One region of the Psychrobacter sp. Arc29 genome, then DNA from elsewhere that is predicted to be linked to it. Evidence: riboswitches for the same ligand, from Rfam matches in the RefSeq annotation. Region 1 holds a riboswitch; the other holds the start of a gene.
What was found. A riboswitch is a leader RNA that binds a small molecule or an ion and turns the genes downstream of it on or off. The one in region 1 is predicted to bind thiamine pyrophosphate.
Positions count from the first base shown of each region.

Region 2: it holds a riboswitch for thiamine pyrophosphate, as region 1 does, so the genes downstream of both, QO189_RS12140 (ABC transporter substrate-binding protein) here and thiC (phosphomethylpyrimidine synthase ThiC) in region 1, are expected to answer to the same signal.

Region 1 covers NZ_JASMRR010000002.1:367,947-384,199, forward strand. Annotated here, with positions in the region: gene QO189_RS04500 (histidine kinase) at 1-814, opposite strand, end outside; gene argH (argininosuccinate lyase) at 1,054-2,427, shown strand; gene QO189_RS04510 (oxidative damage protection protein) at 2,829-3,119, shown strand; gene phoU (phosphate signaling complex protein PhoU) at 3,201-3,983, opposite strand; gene pstB (phosphate ABC transporter ATP-binding protein PstB) at 4,106-4,942, opposite strand; gene pstA (phosphate ABC transporter permease PstA) at 5,104-6,009, opposite strand; gene pstC (phosphate ABC transporter permease subunit PstC) at 6,071-7,024, opposite strand; gene pstS (phosphate ABC transporter substrate-binding protein PstS) at 7,231-8,403, opposite strand; TPP riboswitch at 8,696-8,851, shown strand; gene thiC (phosphomethylpyrimidine synthase ThiC) at 9,100-11,196, shown strand; gene QO189_RS04545 (fructose bisphosphate aldolase) at 11,290-12,180, opposite strand; gene QO189_RS04550 (EamA/RhaT family transporter) at 12,358-13,206, opposite strand; gene QO189_RS04555 (ABC transporter ATP-binding protein) at 13,565-15,478, shown strand; gene QO189_RS04560 (alpha/beta fold hydrolase) at 15,516-16,253, shown strand, end outside.
Region 2 covers NZ_JASMRR010000009.1:84,532-100,784, reverse strand. Annotated here, with positions in the region: gene QO189_RS12200 (hypothetical protein) at 1-292, shown strand, start outside; gene QO189_RS12195 (PA3496 family putative envelope integrity protein) at 493-726, shown strand; gene QO189_RS12190 (UPF0149 family protein) at 982-1,539, shown strand; gene QO189_RS12185 (YbjQ family protein) at 1,648-2,085, shown strand; gene QO189_RS12180 (YbjQ family protein) at 2,164-2,697, shown strand; gene QO189_RS12175 (bile acid:sodium symporter family protein) at 3,010-3,933, shown strand; gene QO189_RS12170 (formate/nitrite transporter family protein) at 4,100-5,284, opposite strand; gene QO189_RS12165 (valine--tRNA ligase) at 5,577-8,510, shown strand; gene QO189_RS12160 (GIY-YIG nuclease family protein) at 8,693-9,175, shown strand; gene QO189_RS12155 (MAE_28990/MAE_18760 family HEPN-like nuclease) at 9,326-10,174, opposite strand; gene QO189_RS12150 (DUF262 domain-containing protein) at 10,171-11,241, opposite strand; gene QO189_RS12145 (VWA domain-containing protein) at 11,367-12,662, shown strand; gene QO189_RS12140 (ABC transporter substrate-binding protein) at 12,769-13,665, opposite strand; TPP riboswitch at 13,786-13,902, opposite strand; gene QO189_RS12135 (DUF2971 domain-containing protein) at 14,122-15,069, shown strand; gene QO189_RS12130 (hypothetical protein) at 15,171-15,998, opposite strand.

The DNA of each region.
Region 1 (16,253 bases):
AAGTGACTTTAATATTAAAATAAATGGTTTCAGTGGTCATCTCAACCACATTGAGTAGCATTTTCTCCAACACGCTTTGTAAGGTTAACGCCGTAATCACCATGTCATACATGATATCTTCATCAGGCAAATCCCAATGGACCTCGAGTTTGTCTGCCAAACGACTAGACTCAATCGCTAAATAATGCTCACATAGCGCCACTTCTTCTTCAAAACTAATCTCACGTTCACCGCTAAAACTGGCTCGATATAAGACCGAAACGTTTTGTAATAAAGCAGAGGCTTTTGGTGGATCAGACTCAATGAGTGAGACCAGTGTGTTGATAGTATTAAAGAAAAAATGAGGGGCAGTGCGAGCTTTGATTAAGTCATTTTGTGCGGTCAACTTGTATTCAAACGACAGCTTGAGCGCATTAAGCTCACGGTGGCTACGCAAAAAGTACAGCAAAAACACAATGGTAAAACCGCCCGTCAGTACGGTATTGAAGAACAAATTGGTCATAAAAGTTTGACGGTTATATTCCATCAAACCCATATTGATCAAAATTAAAACCACCAAAGTCATAGAAACTGTAGCGGCAAACATCATTAGCATGACGATACGCACACTTACACTAGGTATACTGGCATTTTTGAAAACAGGACGTAGATAATCTACCAAATATAGCGATGGAATAACAGTCAGTGCATTCTGTAGCACTCGAGAAAAAAACTTGATAATAAAATCAGACCAACTTGACAGACCATGACGCTCAATCACCGTGAGAAACAGTGACCAAAAAGCAATATATGTCAGCCACTGCCAAGGCCTCATGATCTCCATGAGTTTTGGAATAAAAAACTCTAAGCGCTTAGCTAGTAAGGCAACCTCATCATTTGCTATACTCGAGTTCTTATTCTCTTGACTTGTCTTGTACCGATATGAACGCCAATTCTTCAAACCTTAGTAATCCCGAATCAAGTAAAAGTTCATCTGTTGCTGATTCTAGCACGAATGTCTCAGTAACAAACAAAGATGCACAAAATAGCCCTGCCAGCACTCAGGGCCAGCAGATGTGGGGCGGACGCTTCAGTGAAGCGACAGACAGCTTCGTGGCTGCCTTTACCGCATCTGTTGACTTCGACCAACGTTTTGCTCGTCACGATATTCAAGGGTCGATTGCCCATGCAACGATGCTCAAAGAATGCGATATCTTGACTGCTGATGAAGTATCTACCATTATCGACGGTCTTCATCAAGTATTACAAGAGATCGAAGCAGGCGAGTTTAACTGGTCAATCGCCCTCGAAGACGTGCACATGAATGTCGAATCACGCCTCACTGATATTATAGGCGCTGTTGGCAAAAAACTACATACAGGGCGTAGCCGTAACGATCAGGTCGCGACTGACATTCGTTTGTGGTTGCGTGAAGAAACCGATAACATTATCGAACTACTCGTACGCTTACAAAGCGGCTTGCTTGATCTGGCTGATCAACATACTGATACTATTATGCCTGGTTTTACGCATTTACAAACCGCACAGCCTGTCAGCTTTGGTCATCATGTAATGGCGTGGTTTGAGATGTTGTATCGCGATACCGAGCGCTTGGTTGACGCCCGTCGCCGTATCAACCAGATGCCCCTTGGTAGCGCCGCACTCGCTGGCACGACGTTCCCGATCGATCGTACCATCACCGCTGAGCTATTGGGTTTTGAAGGTATTTGTCAAAACTCGCTAGATGCGGTCTCAGATCGTGACTTTGCGATTGAGTTCACCTCAGCTGCCTCTATTCTTATGATGCACATGTCACGTATGAGCGAAGAGATTATTCTGTGGATGTCAGCGCAGTTCAACTTTGTGCAGATACCAGATCGCTTCTGTACTGGCTCATCAATCATGCCACAAAAGAAAAACCCAGACGTGCCTGAGTTGGTACGCGGTAAAGCGGCACGTGTCTTTGGTCAGCTGATGACATTACTCAGCCTGATGAAAAGCCAGCCACTCGCCTACAACAAAGACAACCAAGAAGATAAAGAGCCTTTGTTTGACTGTGTCGATACACTGACAGGCTCACTACTTGCCTTTGCTGATATGCTACCTAACATTGTTCCAAACAAAGAAAGTATGCGTGCTGCGACAATGAAAGGCTATGCCACTGCTACCGACTTAGCAGATTATCTGGTACGTCAAGGCGTTGCATTCCGTGATGCGCATGAAGTCGTGGGTAATGCGGTTGCACTGGGCATCAAAGAAGGCGTTGATCTCAGTGACTTGTCATTGGCACAATTGCAGCAATTCAGCGATGCCATCGGTGATGATGTCTTTGACTATCTCACGCTAGAAGGCTCACTAGCAGCCCGTGACCATTTGGGCGGTACTGCACCAAACCAAGTCAAGCAAGCAGTAGTCAACGGCCGTGCTCGCTTAAAAGCCTTTGCCTAATCAGACTGTTTTGAGACAAAGCTAACTTATCGCTATATATCTGACACCCGCTATTGACGCGGGTGTTTTTTATTTATAGTCAATCCCCTATAAAAGAGCTACCGCGTTAACCTCACTTGAAGTATCACAGTTACATCTGCGCTCGGTTGCCTTGTATCTCTTTTAAACTGAATTAACTATAACTTATTATCAGCTACCCGCCCTTTTTCGCGCTTGTTCTGTCTGCATGATATGAAACGATAAATCAGAATAAAGGTAAGACCTACTGATAACATCCTGTAGATTTGTGTCTGTTTAATAAGAGACACGAGATACCCTTTGCTAAATTGACCAAGACCGTTATCATAGGCTCATATCATTACTCAAATTCACCACTTAATAGAATAAATAAGGAACACCTGATGACTGAGACTTTTAACCCCCAAGCCAATACCGTGTTTTGCCGCAAATATAAGCAAGAACTGCCAAAAATGCCGCATCCACCCTTCCCTAATAAAAAAGGCCAAGAGCTGCAAGAAACCGTATCTGACAAGGCATGGAAAGAGTGGCTAGAACATCAAACCATGCTCATCAATGAGAACCATTTGAGCATGATGGATCCTGAAGCCAAAAAATTCTTAACCGAGCAGCGTGATAAGTTTTTGGATAATGAAGACTATGAGCGCGCCCAAGGCTGGACACCAGAAAGCTAGTCTTAGCTCACGCCATAGCCATAAAAAACGCGCTTACTAGAGCGCGTTTTTTGATGATAAGACGGTAGCATTTGGGCGCTATCAGTCGTCATTACTCTCTAGTGATTCAAAGTCAGCGACTGACATCGTGCTCACTTGGCGAGCAGCCAAACGATCATTGGCTTCTTGCACCGCTTTTTCGACCATGGCGTAGTCTGAATGGCGTACATCTTGACCACTGATATAGTTAATAACCAGCTCGGCCACGTTTTGTGCATGATCACCAATACGTTCAAGCGAGCGCAAAATCCACATGATATTGATGACCTTTGAGACTTGTCTTGAGTCTTCCATGATATAAGTCATCAACGCGCGAATGGCCGACTGGTATTCGTTATTGACCACACTGTCATTGCGCATGACTTCAAACGCTTGCTCAGCATTCGATTGACTAAAGGCTTCTAGCGCGTTGTTGAGCATCAGTCTTACCTGATTACTCAAGTGCTGTACCTCAGCATAGCCGTAAGACGATTTGCCTTGTGCCGCGATTCTGTTTGCCATTTTTGCGATTTTTACGGCTTCATCACCAATACGCTCCAAATCTACCACGCCTTTACTGATCGACATGACTAAACGCAAATCTCCTGCGGCAGGTTGACGCTTAGCAACCAACAATAAGATATGTTCATCGAGCTCAACCTCCATTCGGTTGATATCAAAGTCCATCTCGATGACCTCTTGCGCCAGTGTCTCGTCTCTATCAATAAGTGCATGAATCGCTTTGGCCACTTGGTTGGCAGCACTATCACCCATGTATAAGAACAAACGGATGGCTTCATCAAGATCTTGGTCAAAACTTTTGGAGATATGCTTATCACTTTGCATAAGAGGGATTCCCTGAAATCTATATTTTGGTGACGCGATGTGCTTATTGAGTAATACAAATCGGCTAAAAGTATCCTATCCGGCACTCTATTTGAACCGACTTCAGTACTAATTAATCAGCCCTAGCCATAGCGACCAGTAATATAATCTTCTGTCGCGGTTTGGGTCGGTTTGGTAAAGATCTGATCGGTCTCACCCATCTCGATCATATCGCCCAGATACATATAGACGGTATAGTCTGATACCCGCGCCGCTTGCTGCATGTTGTGGGTGACGATGGCGATGGTATAGTCGTTTTTGAGATCTTCTATCAGATCTTCGATAGCGCCTGTCGAGATCGGGTCAAGTGCAGACGTTGGCTCATCGAGCAGCAATACTTCAGGTTTGGTCGCGACACTACGGGCGATACACAGACGCTGCTGCTGACCACCTGATAATGACAGACCTGATGCTTTTAGTTTGTCTTTTACTTCTGGCCACAATGCTGATTTTTTTAGTGCCCACTCCACACGCTCATCCACTTCGCTTTTGCTGAGCTTTTCATAGAGTTTGACGCCAAAGGCAACATTGTCATAGATAGACATCGGGAACGGCGTTGGCTTTTGAAACACCATACCGACTTGCGCGCGTAGCAAGTTGACATCGACGTCTTTGCCTAAGATGTTTTTACCATCAAGGTTGATAGCACCCTCTGCACGCATCCCTGGATAGAGATCATACATACGGTTAAAAGTACGTAGTAGCGTCGATTTACCACAACCTGACGGACCGATAAAGGCGGTCACTTTCTTTTCTGCGATATCAATATTGATGTTTTTTAATGCCTGAAAATCATCATAATAAAAGTTAAGATCGCGAACTTCCATTTTTGCTTTAGGCATATTTTTGGGAATATCATGAATACTTTGCTTATTAAACTCAGCAGTATTTGGTTGCTGTGATTGCGAGCTTTTAGACATGGTTCTATTTAACAGGCTGTCTGTTGCATTATTAAAGCGATCAGCAGTCGTTTCTGTGCGGACCTTGCTTGCGACATCATTCATAATATTATCCAACCTAGCTTAGTGTATTTCATATAAGTATAAGTAAATGCTTGGTATCTATGCAGCAATATCGGTCTTTATTTGACCTGACCTCGATTGCCGATAAATCTTGCCAGAATATTCAATACCAAGACAGATGCTGTAATCAGCAGCGCTGCTGCCCACGCCAATGTATGCCAATTATCATAAGGACTCATCGCAAACTGATAAATGGTATTGGGTAAGTTGGCAATCGGCTGACCCATGTCGGTACTGAAGTACTGGTTGTTCAGCGCCGTAAATAGCAACGGTGCTGTCTCACCAGTGATGCGAGCAAATGCCAATAACACCCCTGTCGTCAATCCCGCTTTGGCAGCTTTGACCGTCACTTGCGTGACCATTTTCCACTTGGGTGTACCAAGTGCATAAGCGGCTTCACGCAAGCTATTGGGCACCAGATTCAGCATGTTTTCAGTGGTACGTACGACAACTGGGATGACAATCAGTGCCAATGCCAATGCGCCTGCCCAACCAGAGAAACTTTCGCCTTTTACCATTAAAGCATATATAAACAGACCAATGACAATTGATGGTGCTGATAACAAGATATCGTTCAAGAAACGGGTCACTTTGCCAAGCATGCTGCCTTTAGAAAACTCAGATAAATAAATACCAGTCATCAGGCCAATAGGCGCACCAATAAATAATCCTGAAAACGCCAACATTACCGAACCGACGATCGCATTGCGTAAACCACCCGGGCTCATAGGCGGCGGTGTATCAGCGGTAAAGATTGGCAGCTCTACCATCCCTTGAAAGCCTTCAACAAACAGTGTCACCAAAATCCATGACAACCAGAATAGACCAAACACCATCGCTGACATGGCAAAGCCTAAACCCAGCTTGTTGGTCCAGCGGCGCTTGTTGTACAAGCTTTTGTTATAACGCCCAGCACTGCTTGGCTTCGTAGACATTGGCGCATTCATCACATTGTTTGCAGGCATACTATTTATTTCCCATATCTTTTATCAATATCTATCAAGGTCTCATAAGTCCTTCTCAGACTTATCGATTACCTGCTTTGTGATCCATGCGCATGAGCATCAATTTGGCCAAAGACAGTACAATGAAGGTGATGACAAACAAGATTAAGCCTAGATGTAGTAAAGATGCCAAATGTAGCTCGCTCGACGCTTCGGCAAACTCGTTGGCCAATGCCGAGGTGATGGTCACACCAGAAGTAAATAGGCTTGGGCTGATATTGAACGCATTACCGATTAAGAAGGTCACTGCCATCGTCTCACCCAATGCACGACCAAGACCCAAGATTACGCCACCAACGACACCAGCTTTGGTATAAGGCAGAATAATCTTGAACATGACTTCCCATGTCGTCGCACCCATACCGTAAGCGGATTCTTTGAGTAGATCTGGCACGACAGAGAAGACATCACGCATGGTGGCCGCGATAAAAGGAATAATCATGATGGCAAGTACTAACGATGCGGTAAACATCCCTAGTCCCATGGGCGCGCCTGTAAACAGCTTACCGATGATCGGTAGCGGGCCAACATGCTCGATAAACCATGGCTGAATATGCTCACCAAAGAAAGGCGCAAATACGAACAAGCCCCACATACCATAAATGATAGAAGGAATACCTGCCAATAGCTCAATGGCAATACCAAGTGGTTTTTTGAGGAACTTTGGGCACATTTCGGTCAAAAATATCGCGATACCAAAACTGACTGGCACAGCGATAGCGATGGCGATGAATGACGTCACTAAGGTGCCATAAATAGGCGCGAGTGCCCCGTACTCATTGGCGACCGTATCCCAATTATTACTGGTATAAAACCCCAAACCAAACTCTTGAATACTCGGCCATGCCCCAACAATAAGAGACACCAAAATGCCCCCTAAAGATAGGAGGACGAGTATGGCAAACGCTTTGGTAGAGTTGACAAATAAAGCGTCGTAACGTTTTTGTTTAGCCAGTTGGGACCTTAAGTCTGTCATAAGTGTCTCAGCATTGAATGGGTGAATTCAAAAAACTAGGATTTTGATTTGGTTTTATCACAACGAACTTGAGCAACCTATCTATCGATATCGTAGTCAGTATCGTGGTCAAATTTGCTGTGATAAAACCTCTCAAACCACTACCGGAGAATAGTGGCTTAAGAGGGAATTAAAGAGATTAGTAAACAATGGCTAGCATCGGGAGATTACTGAGCAGCCTTATAAACTGGCTGACCATCACTACCTTTTACTTCGTTCCATTTCTCTTTAAATAAAGCCACTGCTGTATCAGAGAATGGGACATAATCTAATGCCATGGCATCATCATCACCTTGGGTATAAGCCCAGTCAAAGAAGTTCAACACGCCAGCAACTTGCTGAGGATTCTCTGGTTGCTTGTGTACTAAGATGAAAGTAGCAGCAGCGATCGGCCATGCTTGATCCGTCTCAGAGTTGGTGATGACTTTATAAAAGCCTTCTTGTTGTGACCAGTCGATATCACCAGCGGCTGCAAATGTCTCAGCAGATGGCTGAACAACGTTACCCGCTGCGTTTTTCAATGCCGTGTGTGACATATTGTTTTGTTTGGCGTACGCATACTCAACATAGCCGATAGAGTTTTTCATACGGTTAACATAGCTTGAAACGCCTTCGTTACCTTTACCACCTGCACCAGTCGCAGACGTTGGCCACTTAACCGTTTTATCAACACCAACGGTGTCTTTCCAATCTGGTGACACTTTGGCTAGATAATCTGTGAAGTTAAACGTCGTACCTGAACCATCTGAGCGGAATACTGTGGTAATGGCTGCATCTGGCAAGGTCAAATCTGGGTTCATGGCTTTGATCGCAGGATCATTCCAGTTATTGATTTTACCCAAATAGATATTTGCTAAGGTTTCGCCATCTAATTTCAACTGACCTGGCTCAACACCATCGATGTTAACGATTGGCACAACGCCGCCGATAACGGTTGGGAACTGAATAAGACCAGACTCTTCAAGCTCTTCTGGCGTCAATGGCGCATCAGAAGCACCAAAATCGACGGTTTTTGATTGGATTTGCTTGATACCGCCAGATGAGCCAATCGACTGATAGTTGACTTGGCCGCCAGTAGCAGCGTTATAGTCATAAGACCATTTGGCATAGATAGGCTGCGGGAATGAAGCACCTGCACCCGTGATATTCATTGCGATATTTTCAGCAGATTTAAAACCGGTGTCAGCAGAAGGCGTTGCCTGAGTCTGAGTGGTTGTTTCAGCCGTGGTAGCGGCACTACTGCTAGTATCAGCAGCTGGTTCTGTCGTCTCTGTTGACTTGTTGCACGCCGTAAGCATTAATGTACAACTGACGGCCACTGCTAATAACGAATAACGCATGTAGGACTCCTGAAGTTTAACAACGATATAAAAAAGCATTGTTTGTGATATGCGTGCTATCTTGCCAAATCTTTATGACAGTTTAATGACAACCTCTACAATCTTTCATCCGCTTTACATAATATTCAGATAAGCGCTCTAAGTCTCAGTAATATCAGGTAATTTTGATAACCATTACTAAGAATCTATACTCATAACCATACTGAGTAGCAAACTCAAAGTCTGATGTTTTCATTTAAATATCATTAGCCGTTAACACAGAATTTTGTTAGTATGAAAGGGATTTACAACACTGACAGACTCGGGGTGCGGTGTAGCATTGGCCTACTTTATTAAACGTTTATAGTTAAACATTGATAAAAGTAGCCGCCTATCTACATTCGCTGAGAGATCACCCGCCGAACCTGATGCGGTTAGTACCGACGCAGGGAAGTCTTAAGCACTTTGTTATTGATGACAAAGGACGCGTAGAAATACCTTTTTATCATCGCTATTGTCTAACGATGCATGTCGCATAAGTAGATAACGGGAGAAGATAGAAAGCTGCGTCCACTATTTGATGACCATTAGCCGCGACGATATTTTTTGGCCGCTGTTAGTTGTCGATAATATAAATTTGTCTGAATGATGACTGCTTACCCCCGCAGCTACTGGCGGTGTTGCTTTTATTCAAAAACCAACACGCTAGGACAGCATATGACTATTTCAGACAGCACCTCAATTGCACCGAAAGCCCAAACGCATAACCCAGCCGATAACATTCTTCCTATATCAGACACCAAAGCAGATAAAAAAGCCGACGCATTAAAAACGCCTGCCCACCGCGCTGCCAGTGATGCCCGCTTCGAAGAAGACGCACGCGATCTACATCGTATCCTACCCGCCTCGCGCAAAGTCTATATCGAAGGCTCACGACCGGATATCCAAGTACCGATGCGCGAAATCAGCTTGGCGGATACGCCTGTTGGCGGTACTGGTGATAAAGATGGCGAGCACAATCCGCCTTTTTATGTCTATGATACCTCAGGCGTCTATACCGACCCCAACATCGAGATTGATCTGACCCGCGGTCTACCAAAACTGCGTGAAAACTGGATCGCTGAGCGCGATGATACCGAGCAACTAAGCGGTCTATCTAGCTCATACGGGCAAGCGCGTGCTCGTGATATCAGCACTGCTAACCTCAGGTTTGCTCATATTGACAAACCGCGCCGCGCCAAAGCAGGGCAAAACGTCACGCAGATGTACTACGCGCGCCGAGGCATCATCACCCCTGAGATGGAATATATCGCGATACGTGAGACGCAAAAGCATCATGAACTGACCGATATGCGTCAACATGAGGGTGAGAGCTTCGGTGCCAATACGCCCAAAATTATCACCCCTGAGTTTGTCCGTGATGAAGTGGCGGCTGGACGCGCCATTATCCCCAACAACATCAACCACCCTGAATCTGAACCGATGATCATCGGGCGCAATTTTTTGGTGAAAATCAATGCCAATATCGGTAACTCAGCGCTAGGCTCATCGATTGATGAAGAAGTGTCCAAAATGACGTGGGCAACACGTTGGGGCGCGGATACCATCATGGATTTATCAACGGGCAATCATATTCATGAAACCCGTGAATGGCTAATCCGTAACTCGCCTGTGCCAATTGGTACCGTACCGATTTATCAAGCCTTAGAAAAAGTCGATGGCGTCGCAGAAGATCTGACGTGGGAGATATTCCGTGATACGTTGATCGAGCAGGCTGAGCAAGGTGTGGATTACTTTACCATTCACGCAGGCGTCCTGCTCCGCTATGTACCACTAACTGCAAAACGCCTAACAGGTATCGTCTCACGCGGTGGCTCTATCATGGCGCAGTGGTGTCTGGCACATCATAAAGAGAGCTTTTTGTACACGCATTTCGAAGACATCTGTGAGATTATGAAGCAATACGATGTGGCGTTCAGCCTAGGTGATGGCCTACGCCCCGGCTGCTTGCAAGATGCCAATGATGAGGCGCAGTTCGGTGAGCTACGTACCCTTGGTGAATTGACCAAAGTCGCATGGGAGCATGACGTACAGGTGATGATTGAAGGCCCTGGACACGTGGCGATGAACCGTATCAAAGAAAATATGGACTTGCAGCTTGAGCTGTGTGCTGACGCGCCGTTTTATACCTTGGGACCATTAACGACTGACATCGCACCGGGTTATGACCATATCACCAGTGCGATTGGCGCAGCGATGATTGGCTGGTTTGGTACCGCGATGCTGTGCTATGTCACACCAAAAGAGCACTTAGGCCTACCGAACAAAAAAGATGTCAAAGACGGCATTATCACTTACAAAATTGCCGCGCACGCTGCTGATCTTGCCAAAGGTCATCCCGGTGCGCAGGCGCGTGACAATGCCTTGTCCAAAGCGCGCTTCGAATTCCGCTGGGATGATCAGTTCAATCTAGCGCTCGACCCTGATACCGCACGCGAATATCACGATGAGACCTTGCCAAAAGACGCACACAAATCGGCGCACTTTTGCTCCATGTGTGGTCCGAAATTTTGCTCCATGAAAATCACCCAAAATGTGCGTGAGTATGCAGCAGGTTTGGACAAAGACGCAGTAAATAAAAAAGTCACACCGCAATCAGGCGACTTAAGCGATTCGGATCATTTGATTAAAAAAGTCGACACTGAACTGGTGGGACAAGTTGGAGAAGCCAGTGCTGAAGAAGTCCGACAAGGGATGGCTGAGATGATGGAAAAATACAATAAGGGAGGACGTCAATTATATAAAGAGGTGTAAGTTTTTTAGCTCTCTCGAAGAATAGCTCTACCAAAGAAAAGCCCGAACCTGATAGTCAGGTTCGGGCTTTTTAAGTTTATGTATTTAGTAATATCAAACCTTCGACGCCTGATAAATCTCTTCAATCGACGTATTGATAGTATCAGCAAACTCTTCATCGCTTTGCTGCTTACTCAGCCCTTCGGTAAAGGCGCGCGAGAAGCTGGCAATCATACCCGGGTTTTTTTTGAGCTTCGCGCACGCATCAGTACGGCTGTAACCGCCTGATAGCGCTACTACTTTGAGCACTTTTGGATGGTCAACCAGTTCCTGATAAAACCCTGCTTCTTCGGGCAATGTCAGCTTGAGCATCACTTGCTGATCGTCATTTAAGCGTTCCAGATTACGTAGGATATCGACTTTTAGCAGTACTTCACAATCATGCTTTTGAGCGCTATCAATGTTAACTTCTGGCTCAACGATTGGCATCAAACCTTTTGAGATAATTTGCTTTGCCACATCAAATTGCTGTTGTACAACGAGCTCGATTCCATCGACGTTTGGCTCATAAATGACTGAGCGCATCTTGGTACCAAATACCGGATAGTTTTTTGCTTTGTCTAGCAACAGGTCTAGATTAGGCATCGGCTTCATGACTTGTACGCCGCTCATCTGCTCCGCCAAACCTTTATCTACTTTCAAAAATGGGACGATTTGCTTGTCTTCCCACAAATAGTTGGCGGTCGACTTACCATTGACGTCGCGCTCCATGGTATCTTCAAATAAGATCGCACCAAGCACACGCTCATTGTCAAAACAGTCGCAGGTCATGATACGGGCACGCATCTCATGCACCAAATCGAACATTGCCTCATCACTATCGTATGCTTCACCGCTAATACCATAGTTCTCTAGTGCTTTTGGTGTACTGCCGCCGCTTTGATCGAGCGCTGCGATAAATCCTGAACCGTCTTTTATGCGCTGTAACTGATTGTCGTATTCCATTAAAAGTACATCCTATTTTTATTGAGTGAAGTTGGACATTATAAACCAAGCTTTTTATGACCTATATAAGGTCTGCTATTTGTAGATGACCTTATCATAGGATGATAAGTATGCCTATATAGAAAACGTGACAACATCACTAAAAATTCTACTGAATTCTTCTTTGGACAAAATATCTCATGCTAAAAATAAGACGCCCACACAACATACTGCGAGTAATAGCCCCAATATATTGATGCGATTGAGTCGTTCTTTAAACGCCCCTACACCGATCAATGTCGCCACGGCAATGACACCCACATTCATCCCCGTGAACACAATACTGGGTGAATCATGCAGCATCTGATGAGCTCTGACATAAGCATAAATATTACCCATGTTGAGCGCGCCAAGCAGTAGCCCAGCGACGAGGGCGTCTCTTTGCCAGCGCACCCGAGTAACGAGTAGATAGACGAACAACAATATACCTGCGACACCAAAGCTCACAAATAGTGTCAAAGGAAAAGCGGTGCCCTGCTTGGCAACTTGCTTAAACAAAATATCGATAATGCCGTAACCCGCCCATACACCGAACAACCAGAGCGGTGTGTATTTTGTTTGCTTGGGAGTATCTTGTTGCTGTGGTCGATAAACCAGTGCTCCTAGCGCCAAAAATCCCAGCACCAATCCCAGCACACGAGTACCTGTCAGCACCTCACCAAATAGCAAAAAAGCGGCAATGATCGGAATAATAAGTGATAAGCGCTGGGAGGCATCCGTTGCTACCATTCCCACCGCCTCAATAGCGCGTCCAAGAATGATAAATACTGATGGCAGTAAAATGCCAAGCGCAATGATAATATTCCAAGCATTATCAAGCGCATGTATGGCGCCGACATCAGGATTCAATAAAAACCAAGTCAGTAAAAAAGCGACCGGATAACCCGCGACGATGGTCTGACGAATATCCATTTTCTTTTGGCGCAATATTTTTAAAAGTACTGAGACAGCGACGCTACACAACACCGCAATGGTTAAATACATCATTAACTTCTACCTTTTGGATTTCGATATTGGGTGTTTATTGCTCATATATTGGCGATACAGTGCTAATCAAGTCGCTTTTTATCCAACTGATTTTTGGAGAAATATTATTGTAAAGATAATATTTGAATGTCTAAGGAAGTTGAGGTCTAGAAGGTAACAAAATATATTTTTTACAGCAATCTATTTGTCAATATCTCTACAGCTATCATGCCTATCAACGCCGAATTGATGAATTTCATATTTGGCAAATTACAATTTACTGCATGCCTGATTGCCAAGTTTTGCTAAAATACCCTGCTATTTTATTAACATAAGTAACGACTCAAAACCGCTCTGGTTTGACGTATTATTGCCGCCTATGAACGCTCTATTTCGCTTTTTTGAATCCCGTCTCCCCGCCTTTCCTGAAACGCCCATGCCACTACCTCGTAAGGGGTTATTGAGATTTTTGTGGGCCTGTACGCATGGTTTGCGCGGCTGGCTATTCTTATTTATGATCCTCTCCGCTGGCGTCGGGGTCTATGAAGCCATGCTGTTTGCATGGATTGGTAACTTGGTGGATTGGTTGGGTGCTTATACCCCGCAGACGTTGTGGGCAGAAAAAAGCGATATGCTGCTGCTAATGTTTGCCGTCTTAATCCTCAGTCCATTTTGGATTGCCATGTCTTCCTTGATACATTTTCAGGTCATTCAGGGCGTGTTTCCGATGCAAATGCGATGGCGTTTTCATCGCCGCATGCTCGGACAATCCATGCAGTTTTATCAAGATGAGTTTTCAGGACGTGTCTCAGCAAAGGTAATGCAAACTGCACTTGCGGTGCGTGATACGGTGATGACCATCACGGATATGATGATGTATGTGGTGGTATATTTTGTCACTACTGGGGTGATTTTATTTAATCTGGACAGCTTGCTGCTCATTCCGTTTGCGGTTTGGTTTGTGCTGTTTGGGCTTGCCATGTGGTACTTTATTCCAAAACTCAAACGTACGGCCATTGTGCAAGCGGATGCTCGTGCCTTGATGACTGGGCGCATCACCGATGCTTATGCCAATATCATGACCGTCAAGCTGTTTAGCCACTCGCAGCGCGAACTAGGTTATGCCAAATACGCCATGAATCAGTTTTTGGGCACCGTACACGCACAGATGCGCTGGGTCAGCTATCTTGAGGTGGTCAACCATGCCATCAGTGTGACTTTGATTGGCTCGACTGCAGCTATTGGTGTGTATTTGTGGCAACAGGGCGATGTTGGTGTCGGTGCGATTGCCGCAGCGACTGCTATGGCGCTGCGTTTAAATGGTTTGACACACTGGATCATGTGGCAGACCACCAGCTTGTTTGAGAGTATCGGTACGGTACAAGACGGCATGCGTACGTTATCAGCACCGCAAAAAATCGTCGATAAGCCTAATGCGCAAACATTAACGGTCAGCGATGGTCATATCGTCTTTGATCATGTCGATTTTGGCTATGAAGATGATGCTGGCATTGCTGATGATGAAGGGGCGCGTGTCGATGAGGCAAAAACCGCAGCTACTGCATTGGCAACCAATCGCGTCAAATTGTTAGACGACTTTCATTTGGACATCAAACCAGGTGAAAAAATTGGTCTGGTCGGACGTTCAGGCGCTGGCAAATCAACCTTGGTGAATTTACTACTACGCTTCTTTGATGTCGATAGTGGCAAAATTTGTATTGACGGACAGGCGATTGATGAGGTCACCCAAGAATCTCTGCGTCAGCAAATTGGTATGGTAACCCAAGACACCTCACTGTTGCACCGCACCATTCGTGAAAACATCGCTTATGGTCGCCCAGATGCTACTGACGAAGACATCATTAAAGCTGCAAAACAAGCACAAGCTTGGGACTTTATCAAAGACTTAAGCGATGACAAAGGCAACACTGACCTTGATACTCAGGTCGGTGAGCGCGGCGTCAAACTCTCAGGCGGTCAGCGCCAGCGTATCGCCATCTCCCGCGTAATGCTGAAAAACGCACCAATTTTGCTGCTTGATGAAGCCACGAGTGCCCTTGACTCGGAAATCGAATTTGCCATTACTGAAAGCTTAAACGACATGATGACTGGCAAAACCGTGATTGCCATTGCCCACCGCTTATCAACCATTGCGGCACTAGATCGACTTGTAGTGATGGATAAAGGACGCATCATTGAACAAGGCAGTCACGAGGCACTGCTCGCACGTGATGGCGTCTATGCTAAATTATGGCAACGTCAAAGCGGTGGTTTCTTAGGTGAAGACAACTAAGACCCATCAAAATAAACCACAAGGAAGTGTTTATTTTATGGAAGCATTTACAAACAGCATCAATCTTGATGGTAAAAAAGCACGTTACTATACTCTTAGCTATCTCAATCAGTCAGTTCAAACAGATAACCATCCCCGCACACCCGCGCATTTTTATGGTGGTAATAGTTTCACCGTTGGCACCTATACGCCATTGCTAAATGAGCTGGCGACTGAGTTTGACATCAGCTCCCTTGCCCTGCGTGGCTATTGGTATGACAAACCGCACAGCCGTCGTCTGACGCGTGAGCAAGATGCTGATATGCTCATTGAATTTTTAGAAAAAACACAAGATAAGCCTGTCGTCGGTATCGGACATTCACAAGGCGCAACCGCCACAGCCATGGCAGCAGCCAAACGTCCAGAGCTGTTCTCGCGGCTTTATCTGATAGAGCCTGTCACATTCACTAAAAACCAAGCCCCCTTATATAATCTGTTACCGCGTTCTATCCTACTGAGCCGTGAGCCTTTCAAAAGCACAGTAAATCGGCAATCTACGTGGCCGAGTGTCGATGCTTATTATGAAAACTTGCGTGCGCAGCGTGCTTATAGACGTATCAGTGACGAGCATTTGCAGGTATTTGCCGAACAGAGCTTGAGCAAAAATCCAAATGGAAGCTACAGCTTGATGTTTGCTCCAGAGCAAGAGCTGGCCAACTATTTTGGTGCGCCTCATATCGATGCCGCACTCAAAAAACTGCGCTGTCCTTACACGCTGATTACCGGTAAGCCTACT
Region 2 (16,253 bases), on a different contig from region 1:
ACGCTTTGCACTACCAGCAAAAGCAGGCGTGAGCGATGATGTACAGTCAGAGCCAATGACCCATCTGCTACAGAGCATCGGTAAAAAAGAGCAACTGTTGATATTACTGCCAACTGCTGGTCTCAAACAAATCAGTAACCATGTACAAGTACACAGCATCATGCGTCCAACTACTGTCTACGAGCGCGAGTGTGCGATATTCGATGGTGGTAATGACTCGCTCATCCAGCGTTTAGCTGATGTCCGTAATGCCGTTCTTATGATTGAAGACGAAGATGAGTCGCTTATTTAATAGTGCTGTTTTTAATGATACTATTTTGGGTAATTTATACTACAATTGTCTGCTAGATAATTCATATCCTCATCTTGGCACTTTGGGCTAAATGTGACATATTAAGAAAAAGGATTGACAACTTTCAACAGAGACTTTATAAGGCATATATATATTGATGTATTTTTAATACCCATGCCTAAAAATGATAGGAGTTTGTCATGAGTGACGCTGATATTGACGACGATTTTGATGATGATTTTGTCGACGATGACGATGCAAAGATGGTTGAAGAAGCTGAGACAAGTGTACGTACGCGTTTAAGTAGTCTTGAGAAGCGTCGGCTAATCGATAATTTGCTAGAAGAAAAGCGTTTGGCTAAAGAGTTAAAAGACGATCTAGATGATATAGACAATTTTGATGAAGACGGTGACGATTGGGATGATGATTTTTAATTGATAGGCTTCAGTCATCCCACCTGACTAAAGTGCTTCAATGATTTGATAATCATCTACTCAGTTGTATCGATTGCTCGCTATTTGTTATTTTTTACAATGGCTCGCAATCTGCTCTATTCAATAATACTTACTTTACAAAGGCTGCTTGGTTACGGTTATTCAAGCAGCCTTTTTTAAAACAACATAATATCTTGCCATTAACCAATCGATCACTGTGATTGACGATAGCTATCTTTCAAGGACTACCAAGCCATGAGTAACCAACTAAGTTTTGATGAATTACTAGATTATTTGGATAACCAAGAGAGCCAGTTCGTGCTCGATAGTGTCGCAGCGCATGGTTTTTTGACAGCGACGGTCATTGGTCGCCCACTACCTAACTGGATGGATGCGCTTTTTGAAGGTCATGTGAGTGAAATCCCAGAAAACGTCATCGATGGTATCAAGCGCTGGCGTGACTCGATCATGGCTGAGCTAAAAAACGAGACACCGATTGAATTGCCATTTGGTGAAGATGCTGGTGACGAAGAAGTGGCAGTTGATTTCTCAGATGAGTCAGATATTGTGGCTTGGTCGATTGGTTTTGTTGATGCCATGTATGGCGATGAAGCAAGTGATTGGTTTGAAGACGAAGAAACGGCAGAAGACGTGGCTGTATTGACCTTGCCAATGATCGTGCTGAGTGGCATTGATGATGAAGATCCAGAGCTAGAAGCAATGCGTAAAGACGAAGACAAAATGGTACAAATGGCCAACAGCATCGAAGGCAATTTGACCGAGCTGTTTTTATTGTTTCATACCAATGACTAGTCATTCTAAAAGACAGTGCTGCTAGTAGTACTGTCTTTTATTTATACTGCATCACGCAGCTCTGGTCATTCTTTTAGATACTTTATAAGTCACCGATAAGGTCTTACTATGGCTGTGCAACTCTCTAATCTTGAACACCTACCCAATTATCAAATTACCGAGCGCCTTGATGTTGTGTATGGCAGTACGGTGCGCTCAAAGCATGTGGGCAAAGACTTGTTTGCTGGGCTAAAAAACATCGTTGGCGGCGAGCTGACCGCTTATACTGAGCTGTTGGAAGAATCACGCCAAGAAGCGATCGATCGCATGATTGTCAAGGCAGAAGCGCTTGGTGCTGATGCTGTCGTTGGTTTGCGTTTCTCTACTTCTAGTATTGCACAAGGGGCTTCTGAGCTGTTTGTCTATGGTACAGCGGTCAAAGCGGTACCAGTATCGCAGCAGCTCCAGAACCCACCAAGCGATAATCACTATCCGTCCGGCCAAACACCAAATCCTCAAGCCCAAACTTCGCCAGATGATCTACCGCGTTTTAATCCTTTTGGTTGATTTTAGTGCTTTAAAAACTGTAGCATTAAAAACCACAATGCTACAAACCGTAATGCTTTTTATAACGAGAAACGTGCCATGAATGACTCACTCACGCAAGTGCTTATCAATTATGGGCCGTTTATCTTTTTATTCGCCGCTGGTTGGTTTTTTGGTTCACGTCATGAGCGTCAGCATTTGGCACAGTTAAAAGTAGCAGAGCAGGCGCTAGGGGATATTACGGTTTCAAGCGAGCGTTTCTACCGTCCTGAGCTGGCTGTCGGTAGTGAGGGCGCGCTAGTTCTTGGCAGCGTCGTTATTGCTCAAGATTACTTTAAAATGATCATTGCTCGCGTGCTTAGTCTCTTTGGCAAAAACCTAACCACCTATGAGACCCTGCTTGATCGCGCGCGCCGTGAGGCAATCGTTCGTATGCGTGCACAAGCGAAAGTCAAAGGCTACACTCATATTTATGGTGTACGTCTAGAAGTCACTAACATCAACCAATTGGGCAGTATGGTAGAAGCCATTGCTTATGGCACGGCAGTCATCAGTACTGATCATACACCTATTGTTTCTGCTACACACACATCGCCCGCACGTTTACCTTCTGCACCTCCTAGCATCTCTTAGTACCTCGTAGCACTGCTATTTAGATTATTCTCTGTGGTTGTCGCAGCACAAAACCCAACGCTGACTGACCAGTAGTCAGAAAAATCAAATACATACACTTTTACAACGATATACTGACTTTCAATGTTTCGACATTTTTTGGGTGTATGTCAGTAGTGATGATTCCAAAAAGTGTTGTGTACAAAGTGTCGTATAAAAACGCTGACAATGTCGGTGGCTTTTACCCAAGATATCAGCAGGATTGGCTGATTGATCATCACAACGTTGTCATAAACCTGCCCGTGTAAGGGTTCTATCTACAAGGATGTAGTTATGGAAGGTGTGGAGTTAGTCACGTTTGTAAATTCAAAAGTCATTCCCATTAGTATTTTTTTGATCATGATGGGAATGGGGTTGTCCTTAGTTACCAATGACTTTAAAAGAGTCGTCAAATATCCCAAAGCAGTCGCGATCGGACTGACCAATCAGCTACTATTCTTGCCATTGGTCGGTTTTGCCTTGGCAACTTTTATGTCACTCGAGCCTGAGTATGCCGTCGGGGTCATGCTACTAGTACTGTGTCCTGGTGGCACGACATCCAACTTATTTACTTATTTGGCAAAAGGGGATGTCGCGCTTTCGGTCACGATGACTGCGATTGCCAGTGTTATCACCGTATTTACCATTCCTATCGTACTGAGTTTTTCGCTCGTGTACTTCATGGGTGCCGGTAGCGAGTTTCAGTTGCCAGTCGCCAAGACCATGATCAGTTTGATTGCTCTAACGATATTGCCGGTTAGTATTGGTATGCTCATCAAACGCTATGCGGCGAGCTTCGCAGATAAGGCACAGGTTATGGTGTCTCGTTTTGGTGTGATATTTTTGAGCTTCTTGGTTATTTTCTTAGGATATGTGCAAAGAGATATTTTGGTCGAGGCCTTAGTTGCCACTGGCCCTGTATCGCTCATATTGAACGTATCGACGATGGCGCTTGGTTATTACACCAGTAAATGGTTCGGTCTAAATCCTGCGCAGAGAAGATCAATCACCATGGAAGTGGGTCTACAAAACAGTACGCTATCGATGTTCATTGCATTGACACTGCTCGCTAACTATAAGATGTCGTTAACCCCAGCTATTTATACATTAATCATGTTCTTAACCGCAGGTATCATGGTCAGAGTATTTACCGCGCAACATAATAAAGCTAATAGAGTAGAAAGAGAAAATAGCGTGTTGGCCGCACGGAGAATGTAGTTTAATCAAAAGATTAGCCATAGTGCATTGCTAAATAAGGGATACATTACTCAATAAAATAAGCCCACAATATACTTTCTATGATGAGAGTTATTGTGGGCTTTTATATTTATTACAGTTTCTTAGAATGGGTAAGTTGATCCAATACGGATAGCATCGTTCAACGCTAAAATCTGCGCCTGTCTACTTCTGCTCGCGCCTCGGCTGCCTGTTCTTTGACTCTTTCAATTTCAAACAAGAACGTGCGGTTTTTGAGCACCGCGACAAATACCACGCCGCCTACCGTATTGCCCGCCAAGACTACGACTAAAAATACTAAATAGTGCCATAGACTGACCGTATTGCCATACAGCAATGCTGAAAACACTTCGATATTGCCAACGATACTGTGGTGTAAGCCCAAAAACCCGATACTACCAGTGATAATGGAAACCAAAACAATACGGCTAAGGGTATCGCGTGCAGATGTGACTAGCCATGCCGCCACGCCCATCATCCAACCTGCTAGTACCGCGCTGCCAAAGATAACCCACCACTCAAACCCCAAAATATGCTCAGCGTAAGCATCAATAGCATGGTCGGTAAACAGATGCATATGCAGCCCTAAGCCAACCATTAAGGCAGCAAACAGGCAGCCACCGACGATATTACCAGCAATGACGATACCCCATAGACGCAGCAGCTTATGCAGTGGTTCAATCTTGTTTAACACAGGTAGACTGAGTAGGGAAGTTTGTTCGGTAAATAACAACGACTGACCGATAACGACGATAATAAAGCCGATCGGATACAGCAGGGATGACAGTACCATCGCATAGCGACTCGGTAGCACATCATTGAGTAAGGCAAATGCGGATAAAATCACAAAAAAGCTAATACCAATTTCAAGCCCCGCTGTAAAGGCACTGGTAAAGAGCGAGCCAAGCGAGCGCTCAAAGGTTTCTTTGGCATGAATGACTTGCTCGACCAAGATACTGGCGTAGCTTTTTGCTTGGCTTAGATTGTCATCACCAGCGACTTTTTTGATGGTTTCCTTGTCTTCGTCGCTGATTTCTTCTGGTAGGTCATCATTATCCAGCTCTTCGGTGGCTTTTATATGTTCGTCTGAATGATGGCTGTCCACATGAGGGTTGGCGTGACTGTCTTCTGGAGAGTGGCTGTGCTGTAGCGTATGACTGTGCTCCATGTTGACTTTTTCATGATTACCATTCAGCGTATCGTTCGCATCATCATTGTGCTGGACATGATTTGTGGTACTCGCGGGCAAGCGCTCGCTGTCTGACAGGTTATCCTGAGCGTTGTCGCTATGTTTTTGGCTATACTGTTGGTTGTGTTTGGTATCTTGGGACAAGGTCGTCTCACTATTGATTAGATCGTATTTTTAGTATTTTTTAATATAAAGATATCAGCGCTATTTTAGCGCATGACAGTGGCAGGTTCTGTTGAGCATTTAACCGATTGGGGTTATTAATTGTTCAATAACGTCATGAAAAATGACCTTCAGGCTTTATAAATTGCCTTACCATCTAACAAAATCTGCCTATCTGCGTTAAAATCACTCTATTCATTATTTTCCTAATTTTTATATTCTCTTTAATTCAATTAACTTTGATCACATTCAATCAATAAAAGATAATGCCATTATGAGTAACCACAACCTAACTGCCTCTATTCAAGCGGCACTAAATCAATTAGAAAATGCCTATAATCCTGCACAAGTCGAAGCAGGTATGTATCAAGGCTGGGAAGAAAGCGGTTATTTTCAGCCGACGTTTGACAAAGACGAGTCGTTCTCTATTGCGCTACCACCGCCAAATGTCACAGGCTCACTGCATATGGGGCATGGGTTTAACAACGCTATTATGGATGCGCTGACCCGTTATCATCGCATGGATGGTGATAATACGTTGTGGCAACCAGGTACGGATCATGCGGGTATCGCGACTCAAATGGTCGTTGAGCGTCGTCTGGAAGCGCAAGGTATCAAGCGCCGTGATATGACGCGCGAAGATTTCATCGATAAAGTATGGGAATGGAAAGAAGAGTCGGGCGGCAATATCACCAGCCAAATTCGTCGTTTGGGCAGCTCGGTTGACTGGTCACGTGAGCGTTTTACCATGGATGATGGTCTGTCCAACGCAGTGAAAGAAGTGTTCGTACGCCTGTTCGATGATGGCCTTATCTATCGCGGTAAGCGTCTAGTCAACTGGGATCCTAAGTTTCAAACCGCGCTGTCTGATTTAGAAGTAGAAAACCATGATGAAAAAGGCAGCTTGTGGCATTTCCGCTATCATTTCACGGATACAGACCTAACCACCCAAGATGGTAAAAACTATCTGGTCGTTGCTACTACGCGTCCTGAGACTTTGCTTGGTGATACGGCTGTTGCAGTCAATCCTAGCGATGAGCGTTATGCACACTTGGTCGGCAAAACCATTACCTTGCCAATTACGGGTCGTGTCGTGCCTATCGTCGCTGATGATTATGTCGAAAAAGACTTCGGTACGGGTTGTGTCAAAATCACTCCAGCGCATGATTTTAACGATTATGAGCTGGGTCGTCGTCATAGCTTGCCACTGATCAACATCCTAGATGAGCGCGCCAATATTTTGCCAGCGATGGAAGTCTATCCTGATCTGCAAACGCGTGAGCCAGAGTTAGAGACTACGCCGAGCGATTATGCAGGACTTGAGCGTTTTGCGGCGCGTAAATTCCTTGTTGAGCAAGCAGGCGAGCAGGGCTGGCTAGAAGATATCGAAGACTACGCACTCAAAGCCCCGCGTGCCGAGCGTGGCGGTACGATCGTTGAGCCGTGGTTGACCGATCAGTGGTATGTCGCGGTCAAAGAGCTTGCTAAGCCTGCGATTGACGCGGTAGAAGACGGTAGCATTGAGTTTGTCCCTGCGCAGTACAAAAACATGTATATGGCGTGGATGACCGATCTACAAGACTGGTGTATCAGCCGTCAGCTGTGGTGGGGTCATCGTATCCCTGCATGGTATGACGATGCGACGGGTGAAATCTATGTCGCGCGTGACGAAAGCGAGGTGCGTAGCAAATACAGTCTCAGCGATGATGTCGTACTGCGCCAAGATAATGACGTGCTCGATACGTGGTTCAGCTCGGGTCTATGGACGTTCAGTACGCTTGACTGGGCAGACGTCAACGCTGATCCACGCGTGATGGATACCTTTCACCCAACCAGCGTGCTCGTGACCGGTTTTGACATTATCTTCTTTTGGGTGGCGCGCATGATCATGATGACCATGCACTTCGTGAAAAACGAAGATGGCACGCCGCAAGTACCGTTTAAGACTGTCTATGTGCATGGTCTGGTACGTGATGGCAATGGTCAAAAAATGTCAAAATCGAAAGGTAATGTCTTAGATCCGATTGATCTCATCGACGGTATTGAGCTAGAAGCTTTGGTAGAAAAACGCACCAGCAATATGATGAACCCGAAAGACTCGGCCAAAATCGAAAAGCAAACGCGTAAAGAGTTCCCAGAAGGCATCCCAGCTTATGGCACCGACGCGCTGCGCTTTACCTTTACATCCTTAGCCAGTACCGGTCGCGATATCAACTTTGATCTAAAGCGTGTCGAGGGCTATCGTAACTTCTGTAATAAAATCTGGAACGCCAGCCGCTTTGTCCTCATGAACTGTGTCGATGGTGACAGTAATGCCAAGCCTATCGATCAAACGGCGAATCCTGACGTATGGGAATTACCAGAAAAATGGATCATGAGTCGTCTGAACTCTAGTATCAAAGACATTCATCAGCATTTTTCTCAGTATCGTCTCGATATGGTCAGCCAAGATATCTATGAGTTCATTTGGAATGAGTACTGTGATTGGTACGTTGAGCTTGCCAAAGCCAGCCTAAATGATGACTCGGTGTCTGACGAGCGTAAAGCGCAAATCCGCTATGTACTACTGCACGTACTAGAGACGGCACTACGCTTCACCCATCCAATTATGCCGTATCTGACTGAGCAAATCTGGCAAACCATCGCGCCGCTACTGGGTCGCAAAAACACTGACAGCATCGTGGTCGCTGACTATCCACAGACTGATGATAGCCAAATCAGTGAGCAGACTGAAGCGGATATGGCGTGGCTACAAGAGCTAATCGCGAGCGTCCGTAACATCCGTGGTGAGATGAAACTGGGTAATGCTGTACGTCTACCAGTGCTACTACAAAACGTCTCTAGCGACGAAGAGGCGCGTCTATCACGTATCAAAAACCAGTTCAAAGCGCTTGCCAAAGTTGAGAGCTTAGAGATCGTCAAAGAAGGCGATGAGGTGCCACTCTCGTCATCAAGTATGGTCGGTCAGCTACGGGTACTCGTACCGATGAAAGGGCTCATCGATCCAACAGCTGAGCTGGCGCGTTTAGGTAAGTCATATGATAAGTTGAAAGGTCAAGCCGACGGTATCGCGCGTAAGCTCGGTAATGAAAGTTTTGTCAGTAAAGCACCAGCGGAAGTGGTCGATGCTGAGAAAGCGAAACTGGCTGAGTTAGAAGGGCAGTTGACCGCAATGACAGCACAGATGGAAGAGTTGAGGGCGTTGTAGTAGCTAATCCCACTTTCCGCTACAATCGGGGCTAAACTGTTCCTTCAGTCATAGTTGGGCGTTCTTAGAGTGCTATGATTTTGCTTTATTTCTTGAGAAAAGCAAGCATAGCTTTCTGAGAGTTTTACTTTGCTCATCAGTGCTGGTTTTAAGTTATTAATGAATTTTTATAGGAGAAAGTCATGGATAGCGCTAAGGAAATGGAAGGCTATGGTTGGGTATATATTTGTATGGATATATATAAACCAAACAAATGTAAGGTTGGATGCACTACTAGATGGCTTTCCAAGAGAGTAACTGAAACTGGAAATCCTGATTATGCTATTGTCAAGGCATATCGAATAATTAAAGAGGAGGTTCGAGCTGTAGAAAAATATGTTCATAAGATTCTGGGTAGTCCTCAGTATCATTTTATGAAAGAAACAAGATCTGAATGGTTTAACTACTCCCCAAAGCAAGCATGTCAAATAATTGAATATAAATTAGGTAAGACTTTAGGAATGCAAAGTTTAGAAGATGGTTCTGTAAACTTATCATCAATATCAACTATTCCCTTTAAGGAAGACATAAAATATGATGCCTTTGCTCTTTGCTTCGAAGATGAGATATCTTATAAGAACCTTGTTGATGCGGTTATCGGTTGCGGAAGTGAAACTTATTATTAAATGTAGATTTAATAATTTGATATAGAGCTTTACACTCTTTATAAGCATGAATATCTTAATACTTATGAATTAGCTAGTTTATGAATTTTAAAACTTAGATATGAGAAAGGCCACCTGGTTAGGTAGCTTTTTACTTTTCCGGATAATATATTAATTTAGAACTAACATACTTACTAGAGGTATCGAGCGTGGATGATATATTGCAGTATACGTACCAAACTCTTCTATTATGATATGAATTAGTGCTAGTTGTAAGAAAATGATTTTATTCTTCTGAAATGTTAGATTTTCAACTGAGTCTATATTTCGTAAGTCGTTTCCATGTGCTACTTCATGTCTACGCTTATTCAACTGATCTAAAAATTCTTCCCACAAAGTTCTTTCTTTACGCTGTTTAGATGTATTTGTTAATATATTGAAAGATTTGCTTGTATATTGATAAGGAAAATTCAAGCTATAGTTATGTAACTCATAAGTATACTCCGAGATCTTATCTTCTAGATAACTATTTCCCTCTGAAAAAACTAGTTCATAGCGAGAGGACTTCAAAACCTGAAATACTATATTTATACCCAAATTATCGAATAACGTTTCAATAACTTGAGGTTTAGGGTTGTTGTTTTTACTGTATAAGAAAGGTTTGAAATTTATATTGGAGTTAAGTGCTTTAAACTCTTCTATTAGAATATTAGTCAGCGTATTTTTAGCCTTATCAGTAGATTGACTATCTAGAAATTTCGAGCAATAGTGCCTTTGAATAGCTTCGCTGAGTTCATTAAATCTATAATTATCGTTTAAATCATCTATCGTATTCCTAATTAAATCCTTATAGAAACCTTCTAGGTTAGCAACCATAAGTACAGTAACTGATCTACAGATAGCATCATGCAGAGCAACATTTGTCTCTTTATGATCTTCGGCTGCCTTGAGTAGTGTAGTGATCTCGTCCCATCTACTCTCTAGCTCGTTTATTAATAGATTAAGGTAATTCTGACTCATAGAAGAGTCTCGATAGACTTATCAATTCTAGTATGTACTTTCGAGGCATCATTTGTACTCCCTTCTACAGTTTTAAAGTAGTCAGTGTCATGAAATAAGGTTCGGAAAGTATCTATATTCAAAATGGTTGAAGGTGGCATCTTAGATAGCGGTACAACTAAAGAGTCATAAACTGCTACATTAAAATTAGACATCCATTCGAGCTGACCATCCTTACTTCTGTATTTAGTAAAGGGCAATTCAACATCTGAATTTTCAATTATTTGAAAAGTGTTTATGAAATTTTTCTTTAGTATAGATAGTTCGTCCAAACTAAGCTCGTTGAACTCTGTCATTTTTCTGGTAAGGAAGTTTTTGAAAGAACTCTTGTATTGCTTGTACCCATCCTTATAAGATAGAGCAAAATATCTCAATACTAGCTCTTCATCTTCCATTTTATCGATTTTTTTATCAGTGAGCTTTGTTGCTGAGATGAACAAATGATTCTTAGCTAACTCTTTTATCAATTTTTTAAACGGGCCTCTACAAGTAGCATTTCTAAGTTCTTGTGGTTCTAATTTTACAGATCCAGAATTGAGACGTTCGAAGATGTCATATTTTACTTGATTATCTATAGTTGAGTCGATGCGTAAGCAGCGAATAGTTCTCTCTTCAAGTCGTCTTATTAAGAAAGAGGGAAGTTGATTGTGCTTCAAACCATTAAGCTCTTCAAGAACCTCCAATCCTTCCAAAATAAGATCGTTCATCAGAAATTTATGTATAGCAGTTAATCTTTGTTGACCATCTATGACTGAGTAGCGAGCTATTCCTTCGTCCACTTCATCGTCTACATCAACGTCTTGTGAGATATAAATTAATGGAACTGGAATGTTTAGAATAAGACTTTCGATTAGTTTAGAAGAAGTACTATTCTCCCACCTATGATTCCTTTGATATTCTGGATTTAGTTTTATGATTCCCTTGTTTATTTTTTTTACAAGCGTCTCTAAGTCATACTCAATATTCTGAGTTTTCACTGTTCGCTCTTTGGCTTTGTTTTGTATGTCTTTTAAGTTGTCTGCAAGCATGATGTTTACCTAGTATTAAATTCTGTCTGCTACTATGAACATAGTAGCAAATAACATCTTCAATGTGATAAGCGAAAACAAAATTCTAATTTAACAAAATAATATTAATTGTACTGAGGGAAACCATGAACCATCTCACCGTCGGACAACGCGCACCTTTAAGCAACATTGCTATTGACGATACCGCACCTATCACGCTCAAGTTCACCCGCCAAAGCCCAATAGAGATGGACATCAGCTGCTTTGCCTTAGACGCAGCGGGCAAACTGATCAATGATGATTACATGGTGTTTTATAATCAGCCAACCTCTCCATGCGGGCAAATCAAGCTCACCCATTACGAGTCGCAACCAACGGCGAATAAAGGCATCCAAGCCGAGTTTGAAGTGAATTTATCTAAACTGGCGGATAATATAGACAGCTTGTTTTTTGTGTTGTCAGCCGACACGCCGCTTAATCAAATTCAATCGTTAGAGATTGGCATTTGGCAGCAGTCGCAAAAGGTGCAGGCAGAATATCAAGCAGCAGACTTTGCCCAGCAGCAAGCCAGTATGTTGATGCAGCTGTACCGTAAAAGTGGCGTGTGGCGAGTATCTAACGTCGCGCAAGGCTTTAATGGTGGACTTGCCGCCATCGTGCAGCATTTCGGTGGCGATGTAGAAGAGGGCAGCACGCAAGCAGCAGACGTAACGGCAACGCCAGTTCAAGCAAAACCGTTGCTTGAGAAGGTCATGCTAGACAAAGCGCCAAAACTGGTTAACCTCGCCAAAAAAGCCACGGTATCGCTTGAGAAACGCCAATTACAACAATTAACGGCGAAAGTGGCGTTGGTGTTAGATGCCTCAGGCTCAATGAACAAACAGTATAAAAAAGGCCGCGTGCAAGAGGTGGTCAACCGCATATTGCCATTGGCAGTGAGCTTAGATGACGACCAAGCGCTAGACTGCTGGGCGTTTGCTCGAGATCCGCAGTATTTGGGTGAGATTGGGCTGAGCAACTATGAGGGTTTCATTGACAATGCTCATGGCGGCTGGCGCAAATGGGCACTTGGCCCACGCGTTAATAACGAAGCAGAGGTCATGAAAGCCGTCACTGAGTTTTATCAAAAGGACGGCTTAGATGTGCCTATCTACGTGCTATTTATCAGTGATGGCGGGGTGAATGACAATCGCGGTATCACGAGAGTCATGACGGATGCAGCGAAACTCCCAATATTTTGGCAGTTTGTGGGCTTGGGTGGTCGTGGTTATGGCATCCTAAAAAAACTAGACGACATGACAGGACGCGTGATTGATAATTGCGACTTTTTTGAACTTGATGACTTGGATGACATTAGCGAAGAAGCCTTGTATGAAAATATGCTAGAAGAGTTCCCAATGTGGCTCAAAGAAGCCAAGCAGCTTGATATCGTGCAGCAATAATCTTATTATTCTATTATCACTGACTAATTGCCACTGACTAAAAAACCGCCATAGCAAACACTATGGCGGTTTTTTATTACTCAAAATATCTTAACTGCTAAGATGTCTACAACGCCCACAGCGACTGATATTGCTCGTCGGTTAAGGTCACGATATCGATTTCGGCTAGCATCTCGCGTAGTTTTTCCCACTTATTGGCATCAGGCGTGATCGGCGTGATCAATCTGCTCAGCGTATTATCAATAATCGCATCCATCAGCGTATCGGCTTCAGTTTTACTATAGTCATAATACATACGGTGAGCGGTGGCTGGCTCGTTTTTGCACAGTGCTGTCATCTGGTTGGTCACTTGGATAAAGGTATCTATCGCGTCTTTTTTTGCGCTATAGATCTCATCCGTTGTGAGAACCTCTAACGCCGAGAAGTTCGGATAGGGTGACAGATGCTGATCGATAAACGTAAAGTCTAACCTCTCATGCGTCGCCTCAACCCCTTCAAAGTTATAAAAGCACAGCCATGCACCATCGAGGCTTGGGTCTTCTTGCAGGTTTTTTATATGATAAAAGTCCTTTTGCACAAAGCTCACATTGTCACGGCTGATGGTAAAGCCATTTTTCTTGGCATAGCGCGCTAATATCTCAAAGCCAATACGATTGGTTTTTTCTTCAGCGGCAGGGGTGCAAATGCGAATCGGCTGATTGTTCTGTAGCTTATCCATACTGGATTGCTGCATCAGTATGCCGCCATCGGTCTCAAAAAAACAGCCCAGCGCACGTAGGTTGGGCGCGTAATGTTCAAACAGATGGATAGGCTCATTGACATGCAGATCGATACTTTGGTTCTGTAGTTCAGCAAAGCCATCATAATGGTCATCTGGCTCGATAATGGTGATATCAAGCCCTGCCTGCTCATACGCGCCCGTCGTCACACCCGCGATAAAGGGTAGATGATCAGGGTTTAAGAACCATTCGAGAGTGAGAGTAAGTTTGGTGGTCGATTGCATGGTTGTTTCCTTTTTAATGATAGAAAACAATCAGACTGATGCTGTTTAAATAAAACAAGAAAGGCAAAATCTCAATATGAGAGTTGCTGTTATAAAAACGCATCACTAAGAGAGTGATTAAAACGTGTCACGCTTGTTTCCTACGTCAGTGCTAACTGCTTCAGGTTCACGGGTGTCTCTCAGCGATGATGTGGACTGTGTTTACAGTACTCAATCAACGCACCCCGACAAGATGTATTGCTACTTTATAGTATATAGCCACTTCTTATATAGCCACTTTATCATCATAGATGACTGGTGAGCAGTAAAGCAAGATTTTGCTTGGTTTCTAGTTAGTATGTGCAGCATGTTTTATCGGTTAATGCCCCGAATACAAATATTAAAAATTTAAACTACTAGACAGTAGTCCGCTAAGGTATGACATAATTATCCTCTGTACAGGGGATGAATTAAGTTATGAGTAAAGTCTATCACTATACGAGTATGGCGGGATTTTTGGGTATCGTGAACGACTCAAATATATGGGCAACCAATATTTTCTTTTTAGACGATTATCAAGAAATGAAAAAGGGTATCGATTACGTCAGAAAAAATATCGAAGACGAAAAGCTGTTTACTTCTATGTCGCAAGACTACAAAAAGATCATCGAGAACCTACAGGAGATATCCAGCGATCATTATGAGCGTGACGCCGATACAGAGATGTCGCTCACCAACTACTTGCTAGATATGTTAGAGGCACTCAGTCAGCAGTTTTATATTACCTCCTTTACGCACAATAAGGATTGCCCACGGCATTGGGATGCCTATTGTGAGCACGATGATGCCATCTGTATTGAGTTTGATGAGCACATACTCTCAGATAGCTTTAGATATAATAAGCTCAATCGATACTCTCAAGCTCAGCACCGGTTTGACAGTATTATCTATAGCTACTCTAACAGTATAAAAAAGTACTTCGATAAGCACCAGATAAGGGACGTTTTTTTTAGCAAAAAACAGACACTGGTCAATGATGTGAGAAGTATCAGAGAGCTCAGCGCTAGCAAAAAAAACGGCGCAGAACATCGCTGTAGTGTGACCGCTGATATATTGTTTTCCTCAATATTAGAAGCCTTAACAGAGTTTGCGCTTGTTAAAAATCCCAAGTTCTCTGGCGACAAAGAAAAAAGGCTGATATTGACGGTATTAAATCAGCACGATAAATCGATCAAATTTCGCTCGGCATCAGGAGTGATTATTCCTTATATTCCCGTGAGTATAGACTTAAGAAGCATTACCAAAGTTATCCTATCGCCGACAGAGGATGCGCTACTGAAAAAAAAGGGTCTAGAGATGTTAAGAGGTCGCTACAAATTGGATTTTGAGATATGCAAATCGGACTGTCAGTTGACGGGTATATGAGTGGTTAGTATTAAGTAAAAACTAAACCAAAGAGCAAATAAAAAAACCGCGCTAGTTTGGCTCGCGCGGTTTTTTAACGCTAATAGAAAGCAAATTCATGCTTAGTTATCATACAATGGTGCAAGCAACCCTTTGTAAGCAAGGCGTTCTTGGATCGGCATTTTAAAGACTTGAGTGGCGAATGGTGTTTCTTTACCCATTTCAATCTGATTGGTTTTTAGATTGACTAAGTATAGGCCATGAACTTGACCTGTTTTTGGTGTTGCAAAGCCAGTGCCACCTGTCGCAACTGCAGTGGTGACACCCATTGCCATCGAGTAGCCAAAAGAAGGTTTTGAACCTGTGACCATTGACACAAAGACTTTATCCGTATCTTCTAATTTGCGAATGAGGTCTAAGCTGTTCTTATCTAGCCCTAAGTCCACACTTGCGCCTTTAGATTTTTCAGCCATTTTACGCGTGTCGCTGTCTAAAGCTTGGAATAGATTGAGATAGGCCTGATTGGTGAGACCATCGAACGTATTATCAGCACTTAGGATAGGGTAGTCAGTATTTAGCACATCTTTGCTATCCGCAGTGGTCAAGATATCCATTTTGGTCAGTACTTCCTTAGTCTGTGTACCACAGACAAATGGTGCGGTAGTACGGGTCACACGCAGTCCTTTTTCGACCAGGGCTTCCTCAACGGTATGCATCATCGCTACAGATGTGGCATCTGATTGCTGATACAAAATGTCATTTTTACCCATTTCCACACGAATCAGGCAACCATCACTAACGATACTCACAGGCTGAGATTTTAAAGACTGCTGAGTCTTGTCATAAGCTGAGCGCGCCTCAGGACTGGTGGTGGTCGCACAACCACTAAAGAGCGTGATAGCTGCGAGCGCAAGAGACAGGGTAGCTGTTTTTTTAGAAAAATGAATCATAACAATCCCAATAAGTGATGAAGAGAAGTGAGTAATAAAGGGCAGACAACATCGGATACAGCATATAACTGAGAAAAATCAGCCGTTATACCACCCGTCTAATAAGACCATCTCTAAAATTATCTTGGATTGGCTATATATAAAAATCTGACTCGTGGTTAATGATTATCGATTGTTACATAAAGATACATTTTAGAGGATTTGTGAATTATGCCTAAAAGTAAGACAAATATCTACTACTATATGAATAGATTA